DNA from 4 places in the Sphingobium sp. LF-16 genome. Region 4 is predicted to be linked to each of the others. Evidence: predicted binding sites of a transcription regulator. Region 4 holds the regulator's gene; each other region holds the start of a gene.
What was found. The regulator LexA, encoded in region 4, represses DNA repair genes until DNA is damaged. The targets are predictions, from matches to a motif close to GTTCCNCNCTTGTTCT.

Region 1 (5,274 bases), 1.9 Mb from region 4:
ACTGGGCGAGATAGTCATGCTTGTCCTTCATCTCCTTATATTGGAGGAAGGCCGAATATTCGCTTTCGGGCATGCCGATCGTGTCGAGCAGATGCGAGTAGGCGGCGATATGGACCGTTTCCATGTTGCTGAACGCGGTCAGCATCATCTTGATCTCGGTCGGCTTGAACACGCGACCGTACTTCTCGTGGTAGCAATCCTGCACTTCCACGTCGGCCTGGGTGAAGAAGCGGAAAATCTGGGTCAGCAGGTTGCGCTCATGGTCACTGAGCTTCTGCGCCCAGTCACGGCAATCCTCGCCCAGAGGCACTTCCTCGGGCAGCCAGTGGAGCTGCTGCTGGCGCTTCCAAAATTCATAGGCCCAGGGATATTCGAAGGGCTTGTAGACCTTGGAGGCTTGAAGAAGGGGCATCGTCGAACTCCTCAGTTCGCAAAATAAGTAAAAAGTGCAGCGACGATCAGTCCGATCGCACCAATGATAATTTCTCGGCGCCCCCTCTTGCGAACGGCCGCCATGTCATCCGGCGGGGTTGTGCCATAGGCCTGCCAACTCCGTCGTTGTTCAAAATAGGTCTCTTCACCGCTGGCGATGAAGGCGGCATTTTGTTCCGCAATTCGCCCCGAGCAGATCATGGCATAGACACCATAACCGATCGAGAAGAGCGAGATAGCTACCAGGAATGCCATGGTTAGATGCTCTTGCTCAACGTGGCGCGGGCCCAGCGTTGGGTGAACAGCGCCCCGCGCTGTTCAGGCCATGCCGGGGGCATGGCCGACCCAACACTCTCTCCCACAAGGGGAGAGGAAATTAAGGCGTCACTGGCAGGCGAGGCACTCGTCATAGTCGGTGGTCTCGCCGATCTCGAACTTGGGGGCGTCGATCGTGTTGTCCGCTTCCACGCCACCGGCGAAGCCGGCGCGCTGCACCGACTTGGAGCGCAGATAATAGAGCGACTTGATGCCCAGTTCCCAGGCGCGGAAGTGGAGCATCAGCAGATCCCACTTCTCGACATCGGCCGGGATGAACAGGTTCAGCGACTGGGCCTGGTCGATATAGGGGGTACGATCGGCCGCCAGTTCGAGCAGCCAGCGCTGGTCGATCTCGAAGCTGGTCTTGTACACATCCTTTTCTTCCTGGGTCAGGAAGTCGAGATGCTGGACCGAGCCGCCGCGTTCCAGGATCGAGTTCCACACGGCGCTCGAATCCTTAGCCTTTTCGACCAGCAGCTTTTCCAGATAGGGGTTCTTCACCGCAAAGCTGCCCGAGAGCGTCTTGTGGGTGTAGATGTTCGCCGGGATCGGCTCGATACAGGCCGAGGTGCCGCCGCAGATGATCGAGATCGACGCGGTCGGCGCGATCGCCATCTTGCAGGAGAAGCGCTCCATCACGCCCTGATCGGCGGCGTCGGGGCACGGCCCGCGCTCCTGCGCCAGCATCATCGACGCCTCGTTCACCTTGGCATTGATATGCTTGAAGATGCGCAGGTTCCACGACTTGGCCATGGCGCCTTCGAACGGGATGCCCCGTGCCTGCAGGAAGCTGTGGAAGCCCATGACGCCCAGGCCGACCGAGCGTTCGCGGCTGGCGCTATATTTGGCGCGGGCCATTTCCGGCGGGGCGCGGTCGATATAGTCCTGCAGCACATTGTCGAGGAAGCGCATGATGTCTTCCGCGAAGGTCGGATGATCCTTCCACTGATCCCAGGTTTCCAGGTTCATTGAGGAGAGGCAGCAGACCGCCGTGCGATCCTGGCCGAGATGGTCGCGACCCGTCGGCAGGGTGATTTCCGAACAGAGGTTCGACGTCGAGACCTTGAGCCCCAGGTCGCGGTGATGCTTGGGCATCATCCGGTTCACCGTGTCGGAGAAGACGATATAGGGTTCGCCGGTGGCGAGACGAACCTCGACCAGCTTCTGGAACAGCGCGCGAGCATTGACGGTGCCGCGCACCGACTGGTCCTTGGGGCTGCGCAGGTTGAAATCACTGCCGTCGCGCACCGCTTCCATGAACTCGTCGGTCAGCAGCACGCCATGGTGCAGGTTGAGCGCCTTGCGGTTGAAATCGCCGCTCGTCTTGCGGATTTCGAGGAACTCCTCGATCTCCGGGTGGGAGACGTCGAGATAGCAGGCGGCCGAGCCGCGACGCAGCGAGCCCTGGCTGATCGCCAAGGTCAGCGAATCCATCACGCGGACGAAGGGGATGATGCCGCTGGTCTTGCCGTTGAGGCCGACCGGCTCACCGATGCCGCGCACGCTGCCCCAATAGGTGCCGATGCCGCCGCCGCGCGAGGCGAGCCAGACATTCTCGTTCCAGGTGTTGACGATGCCTTCCAGGCTGTCGTCGACCGAGTTCAGATAGCAGCTGATCGGCAGGCCGCGGCCGGTGCCGCCGTTCGACAGCACGGGCGTTGCCGGCATGAACCAGAGCTTGGAGATATAGTCATAGACGCGCTGCGCATGGTCGGCATCGTCCGAATAGGCGGCGGCGACGCGGGCAAACAGATCCTGATAGCTCTCGCCGGGCAGCAGATAGCGATCGTTCAGCGTGTCCTTGCCGAATTCGGTCAGCAGCGCATCGCGCGACGAATCCGTCACGACATGAAAGCGACGCTCATGAATCTTGGACGACGCGGACTCGGTCGCCTTGCCCTTGGCAGCCTTGGGCTCGGCCTTGTCCACCAGATCCTCGATACGCTCGTCCATTACCGTCGCCACGTCGCCGTTTCCACCTTGTTCACTATCTCGAAAGTCCATGCGAGCCCCCGATTGTTCCTGTTCCGTTCGATTCGGTCCAGCAATGCCGGGGCGCACCCAGGCATCATAGCATGAACCCGATCGGGCCGGGACAGAAATGGGGTCAACCGATCCGATCGCAAGGACAAAAGCCCCATATCGCCGGAAGCAGGTCCGACAATGCAATCACAATCTATTGGGTGACCCCCTTGGTCCCGATACCACAGATAGTGCCACAGCCCCGCCGACACGCAAGAGGGTAAATGACAGTTCGGGGACTCGGTTCATCGACGCCGGGATTCGTTTCGTCGCTGACACGCCACCCCATAGCGCAACGACGCGCGGACTTCCAAGGGCCTTAGAAAAGACAAGGGGGGCCTATGAAATTAAAAAATAAATTTGCCTTGCCACGCAAATGCGCGCGTCGCGCGATTGGCGACAAAATCATGACATGGGGGCAGAGGCACGGACGCGACCACAATCTGTTGAATCGCTGCCTTTATCGTCCCCCTGCATATCGTCGCGCGATACGCTATGATGATGGGAAGGCAGGCGAATCCATCCGCAGCGATCGGGAGGCAGGCATGATCCTCTATTACCATCCCCTCTCCTCCTATTGCTGGAAGGTGCTGATCGCCTTCTACGAAAATGGCACGCCTTTCACCCCGCGCATCCTGGAGGATGAAGCGGCCCTGGCCGAATGGCAGGCGCTCTGGCCGCTCGGCAAATTCCCCGTGTTGCATGACCCGGTGCGCGGCGCGACGATCGCGGAGGCGAGCATCATCGTCGAATATCTGGGCCGGCACGAACCCGGCACCTTTCGCCCGATCCCGGTCGATGGCGATGCGGCGATCGAGGTGCGGCTGATGGACCGGTTGTTCGACAATTATGTGATGGGGCCGATGCAGGCGCTGGTGGCCGACCGGCTGCGGCCCGCGGATGCGCGCGATCCCCATGGCGTGGCCGCCAATGTGGCGGCGCTGCGCAGCATCTATGCGGTACTGGAGGATCGACTGGCGGGGCGGACCTGGGCAGCGGGCGATCATCTGTCGCTGGCCGACTGCGCGGCGGCGCCCTCGCTTTATTATGCCGACAGGATCGTGCCGCTGCGCGCCGGCCATCCGGTGCTGGGCGCCTATCTGAACCGGCTGGAGGCGCGGCCGAGCTTTGCGCGGGTGCTGCGCGAAATGCAGCCCTGGTGGCAGAATTTTCCCTTTGCCGACGGGCCGCTTGCGTCCTGAACCGCAACCCTCTTCTGGACTCATCGCCTCAAAGGCCTATAGCCCCGCCTTGCAGGGACCTGCCGTGCAGAGGCGGGCCGCAAGAATAGGGACCAGGGTAGATGACCGTCATCAAGACCGCCGACCTCATCGAGAGCGTCGCCGACGCACTCCAGTTCATTTCCTACTATCACCCGATGGATTATATCCGGGCACTGGGTAAGGCCTATGAGGCCGAAGCCAATCCGGCGGCGAAGGACGCCATCGCCCAGATCCTGACCAACAGCCGCATGTGCGCCGAAGGGCATCGCCCGATCTGCCAGGACACCGGCATCGTCAATGTCTTCGTGAAGTGGGGCATGGAGTGCCGGCTGGACGACAATAGCCGGTCGATGCAGGAGGTGATCGATGAGGGCGTGCGCAAGGCGTACCTCAACCCCGAGAACCGCCTGCGCGCGTCGATCCTGAAGGATCCCGCTTTCAGCCGCCAGAACACCAAGGACAACACGCCCTGCGTGCTCAACGTGGAAATGGTGCCGGGTAACAAGGTGATCATCGACGTCGCGGCCAAGGGCGGCGGCAGCGAGAACAAGACCAAGTTCAAGATGATGAACCCCAGCGATTCGATCGTCGACTGGGTGCTGGAAATGGTGCCGCAGATGGGCGCGGGCTGGTGCCCGCCGGGCATGCTGGGCATCGGCATCGGTGGCACGGCGGAAAAGGCGGTGGCGCTGGCCAAGGAAAGCCTGATGGACCCGATCGACATGGGCGAGCTCAAGGCGCGCGGCCCGCAGAACAAGATCGAGGAACTGCGCATCGAGCTGTTCGACAAGGTCAATGCGCTGGGCATCGGCGCGCAGGGCCTGGGCGGCCTTGCCACCGTGCTCGACATCAAGATCCACGACTATCCCTGCCATGCGGCGGGCAAGCCGGTGGCGATGATCCCGAACTGCGCCGCGACCCGCCACGCGCATTTCACCCTCGACGGGTCCGGCCCGGCCTATCTGGAAGCGCCCAAGCTCAGTGAATGGCCGCAGGTCGACTGGAAGCCGAGCAAGGAAGCGATCCGCGTCGACCTCGACACGCTGACGCCGGAACAGGTGCAGGGCTGGAAGCATGGCGACCGCCTGCTGCTGAACGGCAAGATGCTGACCGGCCGCGACGCCGCGCACAAGCGGATCGCCGACATGCTGGAGAAGGGCGAGACCCTGCCGGTCGATTTCAAGGGCCGCGTGATTTACTATGTCGGCCCGGTCGATCCGGTGCGCGACGAAGTGGTCGGCCCGGCCGGCCCCACCACCGCGACGCGCATGGACAAGTT
Region 2 (5,274 bases), 1.5 Mb from region 4:
CCTGCGCCTCGACGTCGACATCACCCGCACCGGTCGCTCCGAAGATTATCTGCTCTGGCGCTTCACCCCGATGCGCCAGCCCAGCGCGCTCGACGATGTCCATCGCGTGCTGACGGGCGAAGCCGGACGGCAACTGGGCGAAGCCGGCATCATGGCGGTGATGATCGGCGGCGAGGGCCGCATCCGCGCCGCCAACGGTGCCTTCCTGCTGCGCGCCGCCGGACGGATCGACGCCAACATCACCGGCCGCGATTTCGCCGCCCATATGCGGGTCGATGACAAGGGCCGGCTGTTCCTGGCGCGCGAGGAAAGCGGCGGCCTGCCGCTGCGCCTGCTCCAGGTGCCGCTGCGCCGTGCGTCGCAGCCGGGCGGCGTCCAGAATGGCGCGCAGGACGGCCCGATGCTGCTGCTGCTGATCGACGAGCCGGCCGGCGGCGGCGGCACCTCCGCCCTTTCCTATATCGAAACCCTGCTCTCGCTGCTGCCCTTCGGCCTCGCCATGGCCGACCGCGACGGCCGGGTGCTGTTCGTCAACAAGGCGTTCGCCCGCGCCGCCGGCATCAAGGATGCCGAAACGCCCAACTATCCCGGCGACCTTGTCGTGCGCGAGGATCAGGCGGCGGTGGCCGATGCAGTACGCCGCTTTGCCGTCGGCCCGCAAATGTCGGGCGACATCGCCGTGCGCATGCGCGAACAGCCCGAGGAACCGATCGCGCTCAGCCTTGCCGGCGTGCGCGGCCTGGGCGAGGCCGCCGTGCTGCTCAGCCTCAAGGATAATAGCGAGGAATCGAAGCTCAAGCGTCAGGTCGCGCAGGCGACCAAGATGCAGGCGATCGGCCAGCTGGCCGGCGGCGTCGCCCATGACTTCAACAATATCCTGACCGCCATCATCGGCCATTGCGACCTGATGCTGATGCGCCATACGCCGGGCGACAGCGACTATGACGACATCACCCAGATCAAGTCGAACAGCAATCGCGCGGCGGGCCTCACCCGCCAGCTCCTCGCCTTCTCGCGCCAGCAGACGCTGCGCCCCCAGATATTGCAGCTGCCCGACATCGTCGCCGACGTCTCCAACCTGCTGAAGCGGCTGCTCGGCGAGAATGTGAAGCTCGACGTCAGCCATGGCCGCAACCTCGGCGCAGTGCGTGCCGACCCCGGCCAGCTGGAACAGGTCATCATCAACCTGGCGGTCAATGCCCGCGATGCCATGCCCGAAGGCGGCACGCTCAATATCCAGACCTATGGCGTGCCGGCGAACCGCGTGCGCGAGATGCGGCAGCAAATTCTGCCGATCAGCGACTATACCGCGTTGCGCGTGTCCGACACGGGGCTGGGCATCCCGCCCGACATCTTGTCCAAGATCTTCGAGCCCTTCTTCACCACCAAGGAACTGGGCAAGGGCACGGGCCTTGGCCTTTCCACCGTCTATGGCATCGTCAAGCAGTCGGGCGGCTATATCTTCGCCGAATCCGAGCTGGGCCGGGGCGCCAGCTTCGTCATCTATCTGCCGGTCTATGCCGGCGGCGACATCGAGCAGGCCAAGCCCAAGACGCCGATCAAGCGCAGCGAAACCTGGGGCACCGGCACGGTTCTGCTGGTCGAGGATGAGGATATGGTCCGCGCCGTGGCCGAACGCGCCCTCACCCGCCAGGGCTACAAGGTGCTGACCGCCAGCGACGGCGAACAGGGGTTGGAAGTGCTGGGCGGCGGCGAGAAGATCGACCTGCTGATCTCCGACGTGGTGATGCCCAATATGGATGGCCCGGCCATGGTGGCGCAGGCGCGACGCAGTTTCCCCGACCTCCCCGTGCTGTTCATGTCCGGCTATGCCGAGGAGCAACTGCGCAAGTCGATCGACATCGCCAATGTCGCCTTCCTGCCCAAGCCCTTTTCCGTCAATCAGTTGGCCGAAGCGGCGCGCGACGCGCTGGCGATGCGACCGGCGGCGGAATGAACTTGGCCGCCGGCAAACGATTATGCTGGGCATCGCCTGCCCCTTTGGCTAGCGATGGGAAGCAAGCACAAGGGACAAGGGCGCATGGCTGACGGCAAGTCCATCCTCATCGTCGAGGATGAAGCGATGATCGGCATGATGCTGGAAGATTATCTCGACGCGCTCGGTTATCGCCTCCACGCGACCGCCGCGTCGGTGGACGAGGCGTGCGCCCTGGCGCGCGAGGGCGGGTTCGACGCCGCCCTGCTCGACTGCAATCTCCAGGGTGAAAAAAGCTGGCCGGTCGCCGACATATTGGCGCAGCAGTCGATCCCCTTCCTGTTCGCCACCGGCGGCATGGCGGATGATCTGCCGCAGGGCCATGCCGATCGCCCGACGCTCGCCAAGCCCTTCACCATCGGTGCCGTGGAACGCGCGCTGGAGAAGATTCTCGCCGACTGAATAGGCAGGATAGGAAATTTCCGTTCCCCTCTTGTTCCACAGGAACAAACAGGATACATCATTGGCAGGCGCCGAGTGACTCGACGCGATCCGCTTGACAGGGGATAGGCCGATGACCGCTATGCTCTCACTCATCGATTCCAAGAAGACAGGCACAATGGACAGACAGAAAGCATTGGAGGCGGCGCTCGCCCAGATTGATCGCGCCTTCGGCAAGGGCAGCGCGATGAAGCTCGGCAGCCGCGAGAAGATCGAGATTGAATCGATCTCGACCGGCTCGCTCGGCCTCGACATCGCGCTCGGCATCGGCGGCCTGCCCAAGGGCCGCATCATCGAGATTTATGGCCCGGAAAGCTCGGGCAAGACCACGCTGACGCTGCATGCGATCGCCGAAGCCCAGAAGGCCGGCGGCACCGCTGCCTTCGTCGACGCGGAACATGCGCTCGACCCCATCTATGCCAAGAAGCTGGGCGTCGACATTGACGAACTGATCGTGTCGCAGCCCGACACCGGCGAACAGGCGCTGGAAATCGTCGACACGCTGGTCCGCTCCAACGCCATCGACATCCTCGTCGTCGACTCGGTCGCCGCGCTGGTGCCGCGTGCCGAGATCGAGGGCGAGATGGGCGACAGCCATGTCGGCCTGCAGGCGCGTCTCATGAGCCAGGCGCTGCGCAAGCTGACCGGGTCGATCGCCCGCTCCAAGTGCATGGTGATCTTCATCAACCAGGTGCGCATGAAGATCGGCGTGATGTACGGCAATCCGGAAACCACCACCGGCGGCAACGCGCTCAAATTCTACGCCTCGGTCCGTCTCGACATCCGTCGCACCGGCCAGATCAAGGATCGCGACGATATCGTCGGCAACGCGACCCGCGTGAAGGTGGTGAAGAACAAGGTCGCCCCGCCCTTCAAGCAGGTCGAGTTCGACATCATGTATGGCGAGGGCATTTCCAAGATCGGCGAGATGCTCGACATCGGCGTCAAGGCCGGGCTGGTCGAGAAGTCGGGCTCCTGGTTCTCCTATGACTCGGTCCGCATCGGCCAAGGTCGCGAAAACGCCAAGACCTTCCTCAAGGAAAATCCCGAAATGGCAGACCGCCTGGAAAAGGCGATCCGCGGCAAGACCGAGGAAGTCGCCGAAGGGATGATGGCCGGACCCGAAGCGGGGGATGACGACTAAGCAGGACGACCGCGCCCGACCGGATCAACCGGGCGCTTGATCCTGCCTTTCGTCCACCTCTGGCTTCACGCTCTGAAAAGGCCCGTCGCGCGATGGCGCGGCGGGCCTTTTACCTGCCGGGCGCGCGACAGGGCTGTCGCCATGCAGGCGCAACGGAGGGGAAGAGGGAAAAGACCGCTATTCGTGCGGCCGCAGGGCGCGGTTGAGCGAATCCAGCACCTCGGCGATCGGTTCGGTCACGGTGACGCTGCGGCCTTCGCCAAAGCGGATGCGGGTGCCGTCGGTCACGGATGAGACGAAGGTCACCTGGGTAGGGTTGACCGCGGTTTCGGTGCGATCGACGCCGACGAACATGACAAGCATGATCTTCTCTCCCATTTTCGGCCCGTGCCGGACCCATTGGGTGCAAGACTAGCTGCTTTTTGCGCCGTTACCAGAGGCTTTGTGCGGTTCAGCCTGCCTGGATCGCCTGTAGGAACCGGCTCGCCCGATCATCCAGCCGGTGCGCGACCGTCGCCAGTTGCCCCGCCGCAACGCCGATATCATGGGCGCCCGCCGCCGCCGCGCTTGCATTGTCGCTGATCTGGCGCGCACTCTGGCGGATATGGTCGCTCGACGATCCGGCTTCCGACAGGCTGGCGGCGATCGACCGGCTGAAGGCGCCATGGCGCGCCACCGCCGAAAAGACCGATGCCGACACCTCATTCGCGGTCGCCATCGCCGCGTCCATGTGCAGATGGCCCTGCGCCACCGTCTCCACCGCCAGCCGGACATGGCCGATGCGCTGGCCGATCTCGGCCGCCGCCTCGCGCGTCTGGCTCGCCAGCGTCTTCACCTCGCGCGCCACCACGGCAAAGCCCTGCCCCGCCTCGCCGGCCCGTGCCGCCTCGATGCTGGCATTGAGCGCCAGCATGCTGGTCGCCCGCGCAATATCGTCGATCAGGGTGATGACCGCGCCGATCCCGTCCGCCTCGACGCGCAGCGCCGCCGTCTGCTCGGCCCCGACCTGCGTCTGCGCCACCGCCGCGCGGATCGCCTCGCCCGCCGCGCGCACCTGGCTTTCCATCGCCTGGAACAGCCCGCCCAGTTCCTGCCCGCCGCTGGCGATGCCGTGCAGGCTGTCGGCAGTCTGCTCCGCCGCGACCGCCATGCCGGCCGCCGCCTCGCCATTGCCCGACGCCCGCTCCACCGCCTGTTCAGCGCGCGCCGACAGCATGTCGGCCATGCCGACCAGATCCGCGATCAGCGCCTCGACATCCGCGCGAAATGCGCCGCTCTCGCGCGTCACATGTTCCAGCCGCCGGGTGCGGGCCAGCGCATCGCGCGTATCCCGCTCCGCCGCCAGCCGCAGCAGCAGCAGGCCGCCGACCACGCCGGCATAATGGCCGCCCTGCGTCACGATCAGCCCCTCGCAATCACTCCCCTGCGCCGCATAAAGGTCGATCAGCCGTTCGACGCTGGCGCTCTGTTCGACCGTCGCGCACGGCCGCACATGTTCGTCCAGCCGCCCGCCGAAACTGGGATTGCGCAGCAGCGCATGGCCGAAGGGGTTGAACAGGATGCGCCGCATGTCGCGCTCATAAATGGCCCCCACCGGCCGATCGGCGGCGTCCACTACCGGCAGCAGCCGCAGCGCCGCATCGTCCTGGAAGCGGTCGACGGCCTGGCTGAGCGGCTGGCCCAGCCGGACCGC
Region 3 (5,274 bases), 830 kb from region 4:
TCGGCACCGGCTGTCGATGGATATGCGCCTGCAACTGCGCCATCGCCCGCATCGCCCAGCCCACCCGATGCGGATGGCGCCAGATATAATGGAGCAGGTTGGGGCCCTCTATCTCGCTATAGATGATGCCTTGCCGCCCGCCGGCCTCGCACCGGCCGAACAGCCGCGCCGCCGGCAGGCCGGTCGCCTGGATCATCTCTGCCGTCACATATTCGCGGCGAATGATCGACGGGTCGACACCCTCGTGGAACAGCTTGAGCACCCGCCCCCCCGTCCAGCCGATAGACCGCGGCGGAGGCGCCCTCGGCAATGAAGGTGGAAGGATCGGGCAAAGTCATGCCCCTCGCCTGTGCCGCAGGCGGGCAGGATTGGCCAGCGATTTCGCGTCGACACCCCCATGCCTCCGGCGCGACCGCCATGTCCGCTCCCATCGCCCACAGCCCGAGGCCCCGTCCCGCCGCGCTAGAAGCGGAAGGACAGATTCCCCCGCCACTGCCAGCTCGACAGGCCGCCCGATCCGATCCCGTAATATTCGCCCGATCCGATCAGCGCGACATTGCCGCGCAACTGGATGCGCGTGCCGAACCGGACCGATCCGGTCGCCGGCGTGGTCGCGATCAGGCGCAGGTCCGGCCCCAGGACACGGCCGCCATTGGGGCGCAGATAGGCGAAATCGACGCCGCCCTCGACATAGGGGGTGATGACCATATCATCCGATCGGAACGGCCGGCTGATCTCCAGCGAAGTCGCCACCGCGCCATAATCATAACGCGCATCGCCCTGCAGCACGCGCAGGTCGATACCGCCCACCTGCCCCTGCAGCACATAATTGTCGTGCCAGATGCTGGCATAGCTCCACGACAGGCGGGGCCGCAGCAGGAAGCTGCCCAGCGGGCGCTGCGCACTCATCCCGATCGTGCCCGACAGGGTGAAGCTGTCATGCTTGCCCGACAGCATCAGCACATGCTGTTCATATTCGCCGAAATTGAAGCCGATGCTGGCATCCAGCACCACGTCCGAATCTGCCATCCGATGCACCATATAGGGCTTCACCGTGATGGAATCGGCCTGCTGGCGCATGCCGCCATTGAAGGATTTATAATCCGAATTGCCGAACTGGATGGCCAGGCCGGCAACGGTGCGCTTGTCGATCCAGCGATCCAGGCCAATATTATATTGGTTCGCGCTGCCCTTGGTCCGGGCGCCGGAACGGTCATCCTTCAGCGTCGAATAGTTCCATTCCCCCCAGGCAGTCCAGCGCCGGCGGGCATTGGCCGCAATCCGGCAGGCCTTCTCGACCAGTTGCGGATCGCCCCGCAACCGGCCTTCGCGCCCGGCCCGGCAGACTTCATCGGCGGTCATCAGCATCGGGCGCCGCTCATCGCGGCCCGGCGCGACACCGGTCGGCGCGATCGGCGGCAGCGTCTCGGGGCGCGGCCGCTGCAACGGCCGCACCGTCGGCCCGCCCACGTCCGGGCCAGGCCGCAGCCCCGGTGTCACCGTATCCGGATCGGGTCGCAAGCCCGGCGTCACCGTATCCGGATCAGGACGCAGACCCGGCGTCACCGTGTCCGGATCAGGACGCAGGCCCGGCGTCACCGTATCCGGGTCAGGCCGCAGACCCGGCGTCACCGTGTCCGGATCAGGCCGCAAGCCCGGCGTCACCGTGTCCGGATCAGGACGCAAGCCCGGCGTCACCGTGTCCGGATCAGGACGCAGTCCCGGCGTCACCGTATCCGGGTCAGGCCGCAGACCCGGCGTCACCGTATCCGGATCAGGTCGCAAGCCCGGCGTCACCGTATCCGGATCAGGTCGCAAGCCCGGCGTCACCGTGTCAGGATCAGGCCGCAGACCCGGCGTCACCGTATCAGGATCAGGCCGCAAGCCCGGCGTCACCGTATCGGGATCAGGACGCAGCCCCGGCGTCACCGTATCGGGATCAGGACGCAGCCCCGGCGTCACCGTGTCCGGATCAGGCCGCAGTCCCGGCGTCACCGTATCCGGATCAGGCCGCAGACCCGGCGTTACCGTATCCGGGTCAGGCCGCAGGCCCGGCGTCACTGTATCCGGATCAGGCCGCAGACCCGGCGTTACCGTATCCGGATCAGGCCGCAGTCCCGGCGTCACCGTGTCCGGATCAGGCCGCAGACCCGGCGTCACCGTATCAGGATCAGGACGCAGCCCCGGCGTCACCGTGTCCGGATCAGGCCGCAGGCCCGGCGTTACCGTATCCGGATCAGGCCGCAGTCCCGGCGTTACCGTATCAGGATCAGGCCGCAGGCCCGGCGTTACCGTATCAGGATCAGGCCGCAGGCCCGGCGTCACCGTATCAGGATCAGGCCGTATTTCGGGTGTTGGCGTATCAGGGTCCGGGCGCACTTCCGGCGTCACCGTATCGGGGTCTGGTCGCGCCTCCGGCGTAATGGGAACGGGCACTGGCCGCAGTTCGGGCGTGACGATTTCGGGATCGGGTTGCCGTTCCGGGGTCACCGTGTCGGGGTCAGGCCGCAGCCCTGGCGTCACCGTATCGGGGTTCGGACGCAGCTCCGGCGTCACGGTCTCGGGCAAGGGCCGCAATCCGGGCGTGATCAAATCCGGATTGGGGCGCAACCCCGGCGTTACCGTATCCGGCAAGGGGCGCAGCCCCGGCGTCACCGTATCCGGGTTCGGCCGCAATTCCGGCGTCACCAGATCGGGCAGTTCCGGGTCGGGCCGGTTCCAGTGATCGGGGAAATTGATGCCGCCCGGATGCTGGTCGGCGGAATCGACGAAATTGTCATATTCCGCATATTCGGTGCGGATATGGGCGAACAGATTATGGGTGCCGCCATTTTCCCGCACGATGGGCGATACCGTCAGGTGCAGGCCGGTATCGGGCTGGGTCCAACTGTCCACCCGCTCCCCGGTCTCGGGAAAGACGACGAAAAACTCGCCCGGATCGACGCCGGACAGCCACACCGAATGGTCCTTGCCCTCGGTCCAGCCCAGGAAGATGATCCGCCCCGCCGGCGTCTCGCTCTGGGCCATGGCCCCGGTCGTCGCCAATGCCATGCCCGCGACGCTGCCCGCCACGCTCAGGACGCCCGCATGCCAATGGAGCCGCCAATAGGTCATGCCCCGTTTCTACGTGCGATCCCATAGCCGCGGCCATCCATGGAAACCCCGAGACAGGCCGAGACGCGCCCGCAGCCGAACCAGAAACGCCCTTCGGCCGGCGCAGCGCGCCATCGTCCACGCCCGGCCATCTTCCCCTGGCCGCTCCCCCTTCCTATCTTGCCTCCCGACCGGGCAACGCCCCTTGCCCCCACGGAACAAATCTGGAACAACGCCCCCATGAGTCTGACCCACATTCCGAAGCAGAGGTTTACCGAATGCTGACCCACATCAGCGTCCGCGGCGCGCGCGAGCACAACCTCAAGGGCGTCGATGTCGATCTGCCCCGCGACAGCCTGATCGTCATCACCGGCCTCTCGGGCTCGGGCAAGTCCAGCCTCGCCTTCGACACCATCTATGCCGAGGGGCAGCGCCGCTATGTGGAGTCGCTCTCCGCCTATGCGCGCCAGTTCCTGGAGATGATGCAGAAGCCCGATGTCGAGCATATCGAGGGCCTCTCCCCCGCCATCTCGATCGAGCAGAAGACCACCAGCCGCAACCCGCGCTCCACGGTCGCGACCGTCACCGAGATATACGACTATATGCGCCTGCTCTGGGCGCGCGTCGGCATCCCCTATTCGCCCGCCACCGGTGAGCCGATCAGCGCGCAAACTGTCTCGCAGATGGTCGACCGCGTCGCGCTCCTGCCCGAAGGCACGCGCTTCTACCTGCTCGCCCCCGTGGTGCGCGGGCGGAAGGGCGAGTATAAGAAGGAACTGACCGAGTGGCAGAAGGCGGGCTACACCCGCGTCCGCATCGACGGCGAACTCTACCTGATCGAGGACGCCCCCGCCCTCGACAAGAAATATAAGCATGACATCGAGGTCGTGGTCGATCGCCTGGCGGTCAATGCCGACATGGCCACCCGCCTCGCCGACAGTTTCGAGCAGGCGCTCAAACTCGCCGACGGCCTCGCCTTTGTCGACCTGGCCGAGGGCGTCGTCCCCGGCCGCGAGGATGAAGCGCAATCCGCGGGCAAGATGAAGAATGCCGGCATCCCCGCCAACCGCATCGTCTTTTCCGAGAAATTCGCCTGCCCGGTCAGCGGCTTCACCATTCCCGAGATCGAGCCGCGCCTCTTCTCCTTCAACGCCCCCATGGGCGCCTGCCCGGCCTGCGATGGCCTGGGCGAGCGGCAGGAGTTCGACCCCGAACTGGTCGTCCCCAACGAAGCCCTATCGCTCAAGAAGGGCGCCGTCGTCCCCTGGGCCAAGTCCAACCCGCCCAGCCCTTACTATATGCAGGTGCTCGGCTCCCTCGCCAAGGAGTTCGGCTTCTCCCTCGACGCCCCCTGGGCCGATCTGCCGGGCGAAGTGAAGCTCATCATCCTCCACGGCACCGGGGGCAAGCCTGTCACCCTGCGCTTCGTCGACGGCAAGAAGAGCTATGAGGTGAAGAAGCCGTTCGAGGGCGTGATCGGCAACCTCAACCGCCGCCTGCTCCAGACCGAAAGCGCCTGGATGCGCGAGGAACTGAGCAAGTACCAGACCGCCATGCCCTGCGAGACCTGCCACGGCGCGCGCTTGAAGCCCGAGGCGCTCGCGGTCAAGATCGCCGGCGAGGACATTAGCGTCTCCACCCGCCGCTCGGTGGTGGACGCGCTCGCCTTCTTCACCGCGATGCCCGACGCGCTCAATGAGCAGCAGAACCAGATCGCCCGCGCCATCCTCAAGGAAATTGTCGAGCGGCTCGGCTTCCTCAACAATGTCGGCCTCGACTATCTGAACCTCGACCGCACATCAGGCACCCTGTCGGGCGGCGAAAGCCAGCGCATCCGCCTCGCCAGCCAGATCGGCTCGGGCCTGTCGGGCGTCCTCTACGTCCTCGACGAACCCTCGATCGGCCTGCACCAGCGCGACAATGACCGGCTGCTCGTCACCCTGAAACGCCTAAGAGACCTCGGCAACAGCGTCATCGTCGTCGAGCATGACGAGGATGCGATCCGCGCCGCCGACTATATTGTCGACATGGGGCCGGGCGCCGGCGTCCATGGCGGCACCATCGTTGCGCAGGGCACCCTGCCCGAACTCTTGGCGCACAAGGACAGCCTGACCGCGGACTATCTCAACGGCACCCGCCGCATCGAAGTCCCGGCCAAGCGCCGCAAGGGCTCGGGCAAGA
Region 4 (5,274 bases):
ACCTGCTGACAGGCGCATGACCGGCCTCACCCATCTCGACGAGGATGGCGCCGCCCGCATGGTCGATGTCTCGGCCAAGGCCGTGAGCGCGCGCGAGGCGGTGGCCGCCGGCCGCATCACCATGGCGGCCGACGCTGCGCAGGCGATCGCCGCCGGCCTCGTCAAGAAGGGGGATGTGCTGGCCGTGGCCCGCGTCGCCGGCATCATGGCGGCCAAGCGCACCGCCGAACTGATCCCGCTCTGCCATCCGATCCCGCTGAGCGCCGTCACCATCGACTTTACTCTCCACGATGACGGCGTCACCGTCACCGCAACCGCGCGCACCGCTGGCCAGACCGGGGTGGAGATGGAGGCGCTGACCGCCGCGACCGCCGCCTTGCTCACCGTCTATGACATGGCCAAGGCGCTCGATAAGGGCATGATAATCGGCGATGTTCGCCTGCTCGCCAAGCGCGGCGGCAAGTCGGGCGACTGGACCGCGCCGGAGAGCAGCGACCGATGAGCCTGATGCCGGTCGCGGACGCGCAGGCGCGGCTCCTTGCCCTCGCCGATCCGTTGCCAGCCGAATATGTGCCCGTCGCCGCCTGTGCCGGTCGCTGGCTCGCCACCGACATCAGCGCACTCCGTAACCAGCCCTGGGCCGATCTTTCCGCGATGGACGGCTATGCCGTGCGCGCATCCGAAGGCGCCGGGCCGTGGCAACTGGTCGCCACCAGCAGCGCGGGCGACACCAATATCCCGGCCCTGCAACCGGGCCAGGCCTGCCGCATCTTCACCGGCGCGCCCTTGCCGGCCGGCGCCGACGCCATATTGATCCAGGAAAATGCCACGCGCGATGGCGACACACTGACCGCGCATGACGGCATATTGACGTCCGGCAGGCATGTCCGCCTGCTCGGCTCAGACTTCCGCGCCGGCACGCCGCTGGTCAGCGCCGGCAGCCGCCTCACGCCGGGCCGGATCGCGCTTGCGGTGCTGGGCGGCCATGGCAGTCTGCCCGTCGGTGCTCGGCCGCGCATCGCCCTGCTCTCGACCGGCAATGAGCTTGTCCCCCCCGGCGCGCCGACGCCGCCGGGATATCTCCCCTCGTCCAACGCGCCGATGTTGGCCGCCCTGCTCGCCGCCCTGCCCTGCGACGTGATCGACCTCGGCATCGTGCCTGACGATCTTGGCGCCATGACGCAGGCGCTGGAACAGGCGGCACAGGCCGACATCATCGTCTCGACCGGCGGCGCCTCGGTCGGCGACCATGACTATGTCCGCCCCGCCTTTGCGGCCGCCGGCGGCACGCTCGATTTCTACAAGATCGCGATGCGGCCGGGCAAACCGCTGATGGCCGGGCGCCTGGGGAACGCCACCTTCCTCGGCCTGCCGGGCAATCCGGTCTCCGCTTTCGTCACCGGCACCCTCTTCCTCTGCCCGCTGGTCCGCCATCTCGCCGGATCGCGCGCGCCGCTGCCGCCGGTCGTGCAGGCCCGCCTTGCCGCCCCACTCGGCGCGACGGCGGAACGCGACGATTATCTGCGCGCCTATCGCGGCGCCGACGGCATCGTCTCGGTCACCGCGCAGGACAGCGCCGCTACAGCCGCCATGGCGCTGGCCGACTGTCTGATCCGCCGCCCGGCCGGTTCAGCCCCCGCCATTGCCGGCGACATGGTCGACATCATCCCCCTGACCGCCTGACTATCTGACCGCCTGACCGGCAAAAGCGGCGCATGGCTTAACGCGCTTGACTTGCCCCTTTCCGTTTCCTATGCGTTCTTCATTCGTTCCATGGAGGACCGCCGATGTTGACGCCCAAGCAGCAGGAATTGCTGAGCTTCATTCAGACCCGGCTGGAAGAAGGCGGCGTGTCCCCTTCGTTCGAGGAGATGAAGGACGCGCTCGACCTGCGCTCCAAGTCCGGCATCCACCGGCTGATCAATGCGCTGGAGGAACGCGGCTTCATCCGCCGCCTGCCCAACCGTGCCCGCGCGCTCGAAGTGCTCAAGCTGCCCGACGCGATGCACCGCGCGCCCGCGCCGGCCATTCCGACGCCCAAGGTGTCGGCTCCGGCCGTGCTGCTGCCGACCGCCGCCAATGACGTGATCGAAATCCCGCTGCACGGCCGCATCGCTGCCGGCGTCCCGATCGAGGCGATGGAAAGCCATACCATGCTCTCCGTCCCCGCCGCCTTGCTCGGCTCGGGCGATCATTATGCGCTCGAAGTGTCGGGGGACTCGATGATGGAGGCCGGCATTCTCGACGGCGACTTCGCGCTGATCCAGCGCACCGAAGTCGCGCGCGAAGGCCAGATCGTCGTCGCCCTGATCGACGACGCCGAAGCGACGCTCAAATATTTCCGCCGCGAAGGCAGCCGGGTCCGGCTCGATCCCGCCAATGCCGCCTATGAACCGCAAATCTACGATCCGCGCCAGGTCCGCATCCAGGGCAAGCTCGCCGGCCTGCTGCGCCGCTACAACTGACCGGCCGTTCGGGGCCGGCGGCGCACGATCCACGGATGCGCGTCTCCGGGCCGATGGACGGTGTGAACTTTGCCGCTTTCAAGGCCAATCGACAGGCCGCCGGAGCGTGACAGCAGCCGGCGGTCGATCTTCATCCAGCGCGGCCGGCACCACCAGGGCAGGCCCCGGTCGCTGATGACGATATCGGCCGCCGCGCAATCCCGCTCCAATATCGGCCGGTCGACCAGCATCGCATTGCGCGTCACCAGCAAATGCCAGTCGCGCCCGTCCCGTGGCAATGTCACCGCGCACAGATCGGTCGAACAGCGCGCCTGCGGCATCTTCGCGATCGCCTCCAGCGTCCCGTCATAGCCCGCGCTCTCGCTCAGCACGTCGCGGACATAATCGCCCACGCCCTCGCGCAGCAGCGCCATCGTCCCCGTCGGTGTTCGCACCGCGACATGTTGTCCGTCGCCGGTTACAACGATGTCGGGCGGCGCCAGCAGCGCGATGCCGATCAGGCCGATTGCGATTGGCCCCAACCCCAGCCAGCGCCAGTGACTGCGCCACAGCAAGCACCACAGACCACCAACGACAATGATCCCGAAAATCCAGCCCGGCACCGCCGGCGCCAGCATCACCGCCATCGGGCTGGCCGCCACGCCATGCGCCACCGCCAGCAACAGCGCGATCGCCTTGGTCGTGAGCCACCAGAAGGGCGCGCCCAGCCCGACCAGATCGAAGCCCAGCGCCAGCGCCTCCAGCGGCATGATGACGAAGGTGGTGAGCGGGATCGCGATCAGGTTGGCCACCGCACCCAGCAAACCTGCCTTGTGAAAATGGAAAAGGGCGATCGGCGCCAGCACCAGTTCGATGGCAAGGCCCGTCATCAGCATCGCCGCCACCGTCCGCCCGGCCTTGCGCAACCAAGGCTCGTCCCGCGCCATCGCGAACGCCTTGAACCACCGATGCTCGCCCAGCGCCACCAGCGCGACCACGGCAGCAAAGCTCATCTGGAAGCTCGGCCCGATCAGCGCCTCCGGCCAGAAGACCAGCACCACCAGCGCCCCGGTCGCCACCAGCCGCAAGGTGATCGCCTCGCGCCCCAGCGCCAGCCCGCCCAGCACCAGCAGCGCCGCGATGCAGGATCGCACCGTCGGCACCTCCGCGCCCGTCAGCAGCGTATAGCCGATCCCCGCCAGCGCGCCCCCGGCCGCCGCGATCAGCATCAGCGGCCAGTCCAGCGCCGCGCGCGGGATCAGCGCCAGCAGGCGCAACAGCAGGAATATCACCGCCCCGATCAGCGCCGTCACATGCAGCCCGCTGATCGACAGAAGATGGGCAAGGCCACTGCGCCGCATCGCCTCGGCATCCGCTTCGGCAATCGCGCCCTGATCGCCGGTCGCCAGCGCCACCGCAATCCCCGCCGGTGCGCCCGCCACCTGCCCGCCGATATGATCGAACAGTCGCGCCCGCAGCGTCGGCCCCTCGCGCGCCTGCTCCACCATTTCGACCGGCGCCAGCGCCCGCCCGGTCGCCCCGATCCCCTGGAAATAAGCACGCCGCGCGAAATCGAACGCCCCCCGGCACGCTCGGCGGCGCGGGCGGCATCAGGCGCACGCGAAAGCGCAGCACCGCCCCCTTACCCAGTCCTTCGGGCACATCCGCCTCCGCGATATTCACTCGGATCGCCGCGGGCAGCGCTGGCGCCTCGATCGGCCGCAGCCCCACGCGCACCATCTGTTGCGCCGGCAGCTTGGCCACCGCCGTCACCGTCCCCGTCACCTGTACGAATATGGGACGGGCCAGCGGCGGCTGACCCAGCCATGTCGCCTTGCCCCAGACCAGCAGGCAACCAACACAAGCCAGCAAGCCGCCCGCCACCAGCATATGCCGCAATCGCGCGCCCACCGGCAGCAACAGCGCCAGACAGGCCAGCCCCAGCGCCGCGCAGCAACTGGCCAGCCAGTGTGCCGGTCCCGGCAGTACGAACCAGCCGGCAATGCCCGCGCCCAGCGCCACCGGCACCCACAAGGCGAGCTGTTCGCGCTCCACCTCCAGCCATTGTTCGATCCGCGCAAATCCATTGTGCGCAATACGCACCGTCCTGCGCCCAACGGACGTTTGTCGTGGCTCAAAAGCCATGCTAGGGGGCGTCGCATCCATGGATCAGGCAGGAAGAATGTCAGCGAATATGACGGCAAGTGCAACGGGATTGAACAAGCAGGTGGTGACCCGTTTCGCCCCGTCGCCAACGGGCTTCCTGCATATTGGCGGCGCCCGCACCGCGCTGTTCAACTGGCTGTTCGCGCGCCATCATGGCGGCAAGTTCCTGCTCCGCATCGAGGATACCGATCGCGCCCGCTCCACCGAGGAAGCCGTGGCAGCCATCTTCGACGGTCTGGAATGGCTGAACCTGGGCGGCGATGAGCCGGCCGTGTTCCAGTTCGAGCGTACCCCGCGCCATGCCGAGGTCGCCAACCAGCTGCTCGCCAATGGCCATGCCTATCGCTGCTATGCGACGCAGGAAGAGCTGGCCGAGCTGCGTGAACAGCAGCGCGCCGCCAAGCAGCCGATGCGCTATGATGGCCGCTGGCGCGACCGTTCGCCGGAGGAAGCGCCCGAAGGCGCCCCCTTCGTCATCCGTATCAAGGCCCCTCGGACCGGTGAAACGGTCATCGAGGATGCGGTCCAGGGCCGCGTCGTGGTGCAGAATGCCGAGCTGGACGACATGATCCTGCTCCGGTCGGACGGCACCCCCACCTATATGCTGGCCGTCGTGGTCGACGACCATGACATGGGCGTCACCCATGTCATCCGCGGCGACGAC

Region 1: DIZ22_RS20355 (ribonucleoside-diphosphate reductase subunit alpha) is a predicted target of LexA. The motif match lies at 2,722-2,737, and genes of this name have one in related genera.
Region 2: recA (recombinase RecA) is a predicted target of LexA. The motif match lies at 2,421-2,436, and genes of this name have one in related genera.
Region 3: uvrA (excinuclease ABC subunit UvrA) is a predicted target of LexA. The motif match lies at 3,309-3,324, and genes of this name have one in related genera.

The regions. Positions count from the first base shown of each region.
Region 1 is NZ_CP029335.1:4,325,564-4,330,837, reverse strand. It holds gene DIZ22_RS20365 (ribonucleotide-diphosphate reductase subunit beta) at 1-412, opposite strand, end outside; gene DIZ22_RS20360 (hypothetical protein) at 424-687, opposite strand; gene DIZ22_RS20355 (ribonucleoside-diphosphate reductase subunit alpha) at 817-2,703, opposite strand; gene DIZ22_RS20350 (glutathione S-transferase family protein) at 3,318-3,974, shown strand; gene DIZ22_RS20345 (fumarate hydratase) at 4,076-5,274, shown strand, end outside.
Region 2 is NZ_CP029335.1:3,167,170-3,172,443, forward strand. It holds gene DIZ22_RS14655 (ATP-binding protein) at 1-1,957, shown strand, start outside; gene DIZ22_RS14660 (response regulator) at 2,042-2,398, shown strand; gene recA (recombinase RecA) at 2,511-3,581, shown strand; gene DIZ22_RS14670 (hypothetical protein) at 3,759-3,944, opposite strand; gene DIZ22_RS14675 (methyl-accepting chemotaxis protein) at 4,033-5,274, opposite strand, start outside.
Region 3 is NZ_CP029335.1:864,609-869,882, reverse strand. It holds gene DIZ22_RS04210 (phosphotransferase) at 1-262, opposite strand, end outside; gene DIZ22_RS04205 (autotransporter domain-containing protein) at 463-3,114, opposite strand; gene uvrA (excinuclease ABC subunit UvrA) at 3,372-5,274, shown strand, end outside.
Region 4 is NZ_CP029335.1:1,691,169-1,696,442, forward strand. It holds gene trpC (indole-3-glycerol phosphate synthase TrpC) at 1-20, shown strand, start outside; gene moaC (cyclic pyranopterin monophosphate synthase MoaC) at 17-502, shown strand; gene glp (gephyrin-like molybdotransferase Glp) at 499-1,683, shown strand; gene lexA (transcriptional repressor LexA) at 1,788-2,465, shown strand; partial or broken gene DIZ22_RS22370 (ComEC/Rec2 family competence protein) at 2,468-4,589, opposite strand; gene gltX (glutamate--tRNA ligase) at 4,609-5,274, shown strand, end outside.